2 regions of the Actinacidiphila yeochonensis CN732 genome follow, and region 2 is predicted to be linked to the other one. Evidence: riboswitches for the same ligand, from Rfam matches in the RefSeq annotation. Region 2 holds a riboswitch; the other holds the start of a gene.
What was found. Region 2 has a riboswitch for glycine ahead of gcvT (glycine cleavage system aminomethyltransferase GcvT). Riboswitches for the same ligand answer to the same signal wherever they lie in the genome.

Region 1 (3,394 bases), 1.4 Mb from region 2:
TGGGAGCCCGCGTTGGGCTGCAGGCTGACCTTGTCGTAGCCGGTGACGGCGGCGAGCTGGTCCTCCAGGCCGTGGATGAGCTCCAGGTACCCGGCCGCCTGCTCGGCGGGCGCGAAGGGGTGCAGGGCACCGAACTCCGGCCAGGTGACCGGCTCCATCTCGGTGGTCGCGTTGAGCTTCATCGTGCACGACCCGAGCGGGATCATTCCCCGGTCCAGGGCGTAGTCGCGGTCGGCGAGGCGGCGCAGGTAGCGCAGCATCGCGGTCTCGCTGCGGTGCTCGTGGAAGACCGGGTGGGTGAGGTACGGCTCGGTGCGCTCCAGCGCGGACGGCAGCGCGTCCGGGGTGGCCGCGTCCAGCGCGTCGAGGTCGGCCTCGGGCGCGCCGAAGGCGGCCAGCACGGCGGTGAGCTGGGCGCGGGTGGTGGTCTCGTCGCAGGAGAGGCCGACGTGGTCGGCGTCGATGGGCCGCAGGTTGACGCCCCGCTCGCGGGCGGCGGCCACGATGTCCGCGGCCCGGCCGGGCACGGTGGCGGTGAGGGTGTCGAAGAACGCCTCCTCGGCCAGCTCCACCCCGGCGGCGCGCAGCCCCGCGGCGAGCACGGCCGCGTACCGGTGGGTACGGCGGGCGATGGCGGCCAGCCCGTCCGGGCCGTGGTAGACGGCGTACATGCCGGCCATGACGGCCAGCAGCACCTGCGCGGTGCAGATGTTGCTGGTGGCCTTCTCCCGGCGGATGTGCTGCTCGCGGGTCTGGAGCGCCAGCCGGTAGGCGGGGTTGCCGTCGGCGTCCACGGAGACGCCGACCAGCCGGCCGGGCAGGTTGCGCGCGTACGCCTCGCGGACGGCCATGTAGCCGGCGTGCGGGCCGCCGAAGCCCATGGGGACGCCGAAGCGCTGCGTGGTGCCCACCGCGATGTCCGCGCCCAGGGCGCCGGGCGAGGTCAGGAGGGTCAGCGCCAGCAGGTCGGCGGCCACGGTGACGACGGCGCCCAGCTCGTGGGCCTGCTCGACGACCGGCCGCAGGTCCCGTACGGCGCCCCCGGCGCCCGGGTACTGCAGCAGCACGCCGAAGACGCCGCGCTCGGCGACCTCGGCCGGGATGCCCTGTGAGAGGTCGGCGGTGACGACCTCGACGCCCGTCGGTTCCGCGCGGGTGCGCACCACGGCCAGGGTCTGCGGGAAGGTGTCGGCGTCGACCAGGAAGACGCCGTTCTTGACCTTGCCGACCCGGCGGGACAGCGCCATCGCCTCGGCCGCGGCGGTGCCCTCGTCCAGCAGCGAGGCGCCGGAGGTGGGCAGGCCGGTGAGGTCGGCGACGACGGTCTGGAAGTTCAGCAGCGCCTCCAGCCGGCCCTGGGAGATCTCCGGCTGGTACGGCGTGTACGCCGTGTACCAGGACGGGTTCTCCATGACGTTGCGCAGGATCACCGGCGGGGTGAAGGTGCCGTAGTAGCCGAGGCCGATCATGGGCGCCAGGACCTGGTTGCGGCCGGCCAGGGCGCGCAGTTCGGCCAGCACCTCGGCCTCGGTGACGGCCGGCGGCAGGGCGAGCGCCTCGGCGCTCTTGATGGTGTCCGGGACGGCGGCGGCGGTCAGCTCGTCCAGCGAGCCGTAGCCGACCTGGGCGAGCATCTTGTCCAGCGCCCCGGTGTCGGGGCCGATGTGCCGGGAAGCGAAGGGCACGCCTGCTTCCAGCTCGGCGAGGGGGATGGGGCGTTCGCTCATTGCGGGGGCCTCCTGGTCTGCGACGGCCATCGGGGGTGCCGTGCCGGCCGGCACCCGTGCGGCCTCCCCCTCTGTCAGAGAACCTGAGAGCTTCACCCCCCGCTGCCGGGCGGCTTTCCCCGTCGGTGAGGACACACCCGGCGGCCGCTTCGCTTCCGGGCTGTCCTGCTTTCCAGAGTGACCTCACCCGCGCGGTACGGATGCCTGAGAGATTCCGGGGAGGAGTTGCTCCTTCGGCGCCCCACCCCGCCCGACCGTCGGGGCTGGTGAGGACTCTCCCGCACGGGCTATGCGGCCGCGTCCAGCCTATCAGCGCCCGGCCGGCGAGGCTGTGGCGGCCGGGCGCCGCGGACGACGTCAGGCCTGGTGGAGGCGCTGGTCGGACGCCGGCCGGGGACGCCCGCGCGGCGAACGGGCGGCGGGACGGCGGGGCGGTCCCTGATCGGTGCCGGCTCGGCCCCGACTCGACAGGGCCCGGGATGTGGCTTTGGGTGGAGTCAGCAGCTGTCACCCGTGGGTTGGAGGAGTCGTGCAGACCGACATCGATCCGCGCAGCCTGATAGGACGCCGGGCCCTCGACAGCGACGGGGCGAGGATCGGCACGGTGGACGAGGTGTACCTCGACGACGCCACCGGCTCGCCGGAGTGGGCTGCGGTGCGCACCGGCCTGTTCACCCGCGACGCCTTCGTGCCGCTGGGGCCCAGCGAGCTGGTCGACGGGCAGCTGCGGGTGCCGTTCCGCAAGGCACTCATCAAGGACGCGCCCGACTTCGGTGTCGGCCGCCACCTCTCGCCGGAGCAGGAGCTCCAGCTCTACCACCACTACGGGATGGACGTGCCGCGCTCGGGCCCCGATCCGGCGGCCAGGGACTTCGGCGAGCTGGCGGGCGGCGACTGACCCGCCCTCTCCCCCTGGCCCCTGTCTCCCCACCCCGTCTCCCCACCCGAATCCGCCGGCCGCCCCGCAGCGACCGGGACACCGCGCGGACCCGCCCGGACGGGCGCTACCGCGCCGGACCCGGACCCGTGCCCGGACCCGGCTCCGCCGCCGGCCCCGCCGCCGCGGCCGGGTCCGCGGTCGCCGCCGGCTCGGCGGCCAGGGGCAGCGGCTCGCTGTGCTCCAGCCCGGGATCGTCGGCGGGGAAGGTGCGGACCCGTCCGGGCCGGGTGTCGCTCGGTACCTCGAAGCGGACGGTGACCCGTCCGACACCGCTGCCCTGCACCCACCCCGGCCCGTACTCCGTGTGGGTGACGTCCTGGCCGGGGAGCCAGCGGGCCGACCGCTCGGGCTGCGGCGGGGGGCTCGCGGGCAGGTCGACGACGGACCCACCCGCGCCGGCGCCGCCCGCCGCCCGGGCGTCGCTCTGCGCGAAGAGGTCCTCCTGGGTGAAGTCGGCCAGCCCTGCCACACCGACACCCAGCAGCCGCACCCCGCCGGTGGTGTCCACCGACTCCGCCAGCCGCCGCGCGGTCTCCCGCACCACCGACGCGTCGTCCGTGGGGGCGCGCAGCGTCTCGGAGCGGGTGAGGGTGGAGAAGTCGTACCGGCGCACCTTCACCACCACCGTGCGGCCGGACCGGCCGGCGCCGCGCAGCCGCTGGACGCAGCGCTCGGCGAGCCGGTCGATCTCGTAGCGGACGTGGGCGCGGTCGGTGAGGTCGCTGTC
Region 2 (3,394 bases):
CGTCGCCCGCCATCAAATCAGGTGGGGGTTCGCGGTGGAACGTCGACCGACTCAACCGCTTCCGGATATACGGCGCGTACAGGTCCGCTGAACGTGCCCGGCCCACCGGGTGTGCGCCGGTCCCCGTCCGCGGGTTCCGCGCGCCGCCCGGCCCGGGACCGGGTCCGTCGGGGACCCGGCCCCGGGCCCGGGCTCAGTCGCGGGCTCAGTCGCGGGTGAAGAACGGCTGCACCCTGTCGAGCATCCAGTCGCCGACCGGGTCCTGGGCCAGGTCCAGGAGGATCAGGTGGACCGGCCAGGGCGGCAGCGCGGTGCCCGCGGCCCGGCCCAGCGCGTCCAGGGCGGCGGCCCGGTCGCCCTCCTGCCAGCCGTCCAGCTCGACCCCGACGAAGAGCGCCGGCGGGTCGTCCTCGACCACCGCCATGGCCCGCCGGGCGCTGAGCACCACCGGGGTCACCGCGAACTCGCCGGCCGCCGCGGCCAGGAAGTCCACCGGTTCGCTCTCGTGGTCCGGCTCCCACAGCCGCACCCGCGCGCCGGAAGCGGTCTCCGCGCCGCGCTCCCCCGCCGCGGGCCGGCACAGCCGGGCCACGGCCGCGGGCGGCAGCGGCACCCCGACCGCGCCGCCGGGGTTGACCGCGATGCCCAGCTGCGGCGGCAGGCCGCGGGCGAACTCCTGGACCGGCGCCACCGTGCACGACATGCCTTCGGCGGCCAGCCGGAACTGCTGCTCGGAGCTGAACACCGGCACGAACAGCGCGCCGCCCAGCTCCATCGTGGGCAGGTCGAGTTCGACCGAGTCCGGGCTGCCGCCGTTCGGCAGCGGCACCCACACGTGCGAGCGGCCGAGCACCTCCAGCAGCCTGGGCGTGGCCGCGGGGTTGCCCAGGCTGGCGCTCAGCACCTCTTCCAGCTCGTTGGCCGGCCATATGTACGGCGCCGGATTCTCCATACCCACCCTTGTCCGCGCTTGTCCGTCACGTGCGCGGGAAACCCTATCCGGCCCGGGGCCCGCGGGGGATGCCGCCGACCGGGTGCTTCCGGACGGGCGCGGAGGAGCATGAAGGGACACGGAGGGGTGCGGACCGGTCGGGGTGGAGCCGGCTCGGCCCTCGCCGCGCCGCTGCCCGGCGGAGGCCGGAGCGCTGCCGGACCGCTGCCGGACGACGGGCCGCTGTCCGGCGGGCCGGCCGGGCGGGCCGGGCGGGCGGGGCCCCGGGGCGACGTGCAATGATGAGGCCAGACATCTGCATAACGGCCGTTCGAGGCCGCGCGGGAGAGTTCCGGGACCAGCCGGCCGGTACGGCGGCGGGCCCGGCGCCGAAGGAGCAAGCCCTCCCTTGAATCTCTCAGGCACAGATACCGCGCGGGCGAGGCAGATCTGAAAAGCGGAGCGGTGCGCCCCCGGGCCCCGCTCCCACCCAAGGTGCAAACCGTGGCCCCTCGCCGGGTTCACGGTGAACCTCTCAGGTTCCGATGACAGATGGGGAGGCCGGACCGAGGGCCCCTCGTCCGGCCCGTACCGGCCGCCATCCGACCGTCACACCTGGGAGTCCACAACCCCATGAGCGAGCCCCGCAGGACCGCGCTCGACGCGCTGCACCGCGCCCTGGGCGCCACCATGACCGACTTCGCCGGCTGGGACATGCCGCTGCGCTACGCCAGCGAGCGCGAGGAGCACCAGGCCGTGCGCACCCGGGCCGGCCTCTTCGACCTCTCGCACATGGGCGAGATCGCCGTCACCGGGCCGCAGGCCGGACAGGCGCTGGACCACGCGCTGGTCGGCCACCTGTCGGCGCTGGCGGTGGGCCGGGCCCGCTACACGATGGTGTGCGCGCCCGACGGCGGCATCCTCGACGACCTGATCGTGTACCGGACCGGCGACCAGGAGTACCTGGTCGTGGCCAACGCCTCCAACGCCCAGACGGTGCTGGACACGCTGGCGCTGCGCGCGGCCGGGTTCGACGCCGAGGTGCGCGACGACCGCGACGCGTACGCGCTGCTCGCCGTCCAGGGCCCGCAGGCGCCGGCCATCCTGGCCTCCCTCACCGACGCCGACCTGGACTCCCTGCGCTACTACGCCGGGCTGCCGGGCGTGGTCGCGGGCGTGCCGGCGATGATCGCCCGCACGGGCTACACCGGCGAGGACGGCTTCGAGCTGTTCGTGGCGCCGGGCGACGCCGAGAAGCTGTGGCAGGCGCTGACCGAGGCGGGCGCGCCGCACGGCCTGGTCCCCTGCGGGCTGTCCTGCCGCGACACCCTCCGGCTGGAGGCCGGCATGCCGCTGTACGGCCACGAGCTGACCGCCTCGGTGACGCCCTTCGACGCGGGCCTGGGCCGGGTCGTGAAGTTCGACAAGCCGGGCGACTTCGTCGGGCGTGAGGCGCTGCTGGCCGCGGCCGCCCGGGCCGCGGAGGTCCCGCCGCGCACCCTGGTCGGCCTGGTCGCCGAGGGCCGGCGGGTGCCGCGGGCCGGCTTCCCGGTGGTGGACGCGGCCGGCGCGGTGATCGGCGAGGTCACCTCCGGCGCGCCCTCCCCGACCCTCGGGGTGCCGATCGCGATGGCGTACGTCGACGCCGCCCACACCGAGCAGGGCACGTCCGGGGTGGCCGTGGACATCCGCGGCTCCCACGAGCCGCACTCCGTGGTGGCGCTGCCGTTCTACAAGCGCGCCCGCTGACCGGTGGCTGGTCCGGTCACCGACCGGTCACCGGACCGGCCACCGGTCGATCGCCGGACCGGCCACCGGCCGGTTCCGTCTGAGCCCGCCGTCCGCGTCCCCCGCCCGGCTCCCACCGGCGGCGCGCCGGCGGGCTCGTACCGAAAGCCCCACCTCCCCCCACCCGACCGCCGCGTGCGCCGTCCGTGGCCCGCGCGGCCGTACCCACACCTCCATATCCGGGAGAATTCGCGCCATGACCATCAACCCTGAGCAGCTGCGCTACAGCAAGGAGCACGAGTGGCTCGACGCCGCCGAGGACGGCGTGTCCACCGTGGGGATCACCTCGCACGCCGCCGACGCGCTCGGTGACGTCGTCTTCGTCCAGCTCCCGGAGGTCGGCGCGTCGGTCACCGCGGGCGAGAGCTGCGGCGAGCTGGAGTCGACCAAGTCCGTCAGCGAGCTGTACTCGCCGGTCAGCGGTGAGGTGACGGAGGTCAACCAGGACGTGGCCGACGACCCGTCGCTGGTGAACACCGCCCCCTTCGCCGGCGGCTGGCTGTTCAAGGTGCGGGTCTCCGGGGAGGCCGAGGAGCTGCTCTCCAAGGCCGAGTACGACGCGTTCATCGAGGGCTGAGGCCGCCATGTCGCTTCTGAACCAGTCCCTGCACGACTTCGACCCGGACGTCGCCGCCGCCATCGACGCCGAGCTGGAGCGTCAGCGCACCACCCTGG

Region 1: linked by a shared signal. The riboswitch ahead of gcvP (aminomethyl-transferring glycine dehydrogenase) and the one ahead of gcvT (glycine cleavage system aminomethyltransferase GcvT) in region 2 are both predicted to bind glycine.

The regions. Positions count from the first base shown of each region.
Region 1 covers NZ_JQNR01000005.1:4,382,774-4,386,167, reverse strand. Annotated here, with positions in the region: gene gcvP (aminomethyl-transferring glycine dehydrogenase) at 1-1,727, opposite strand, end outside; glycine riboswitch at 1,792-1,908, opposite strand; glycine riboswitch at 1,910-2,018, opposite strand; gene BS72_RS29755 (PRC-barrel domain-containing protein) at 2,257-2,625, shown strand; gene BS72_RS29750 (DNA polymerase IV) at 2,732-3,394, opposite strand, start outside.
Region 2 covers NZ_JQNR01000005.1:2,966,643-2,970,036, reverse strand. Annotated here, with positions in the region: gene BS72_RS24385 (enhanced serine sensitivity protein SseB) at 206-952, opposite strand; glycine riboswitch at 1,264-1,375, shown strand; glycine riboswitch at 1,376-1,493, shown strand; gene gcvT (glycine cleavage system aminomethyltransferase GcvT) at 1,565-2,680, shown strand; gene gcvH (glycine cleavage system protein GcvH) at 2,916-3,296, shown strand; gene glyA (serine hydroxymethyltransferase) at 3,304-3,394, shown strand, end outside.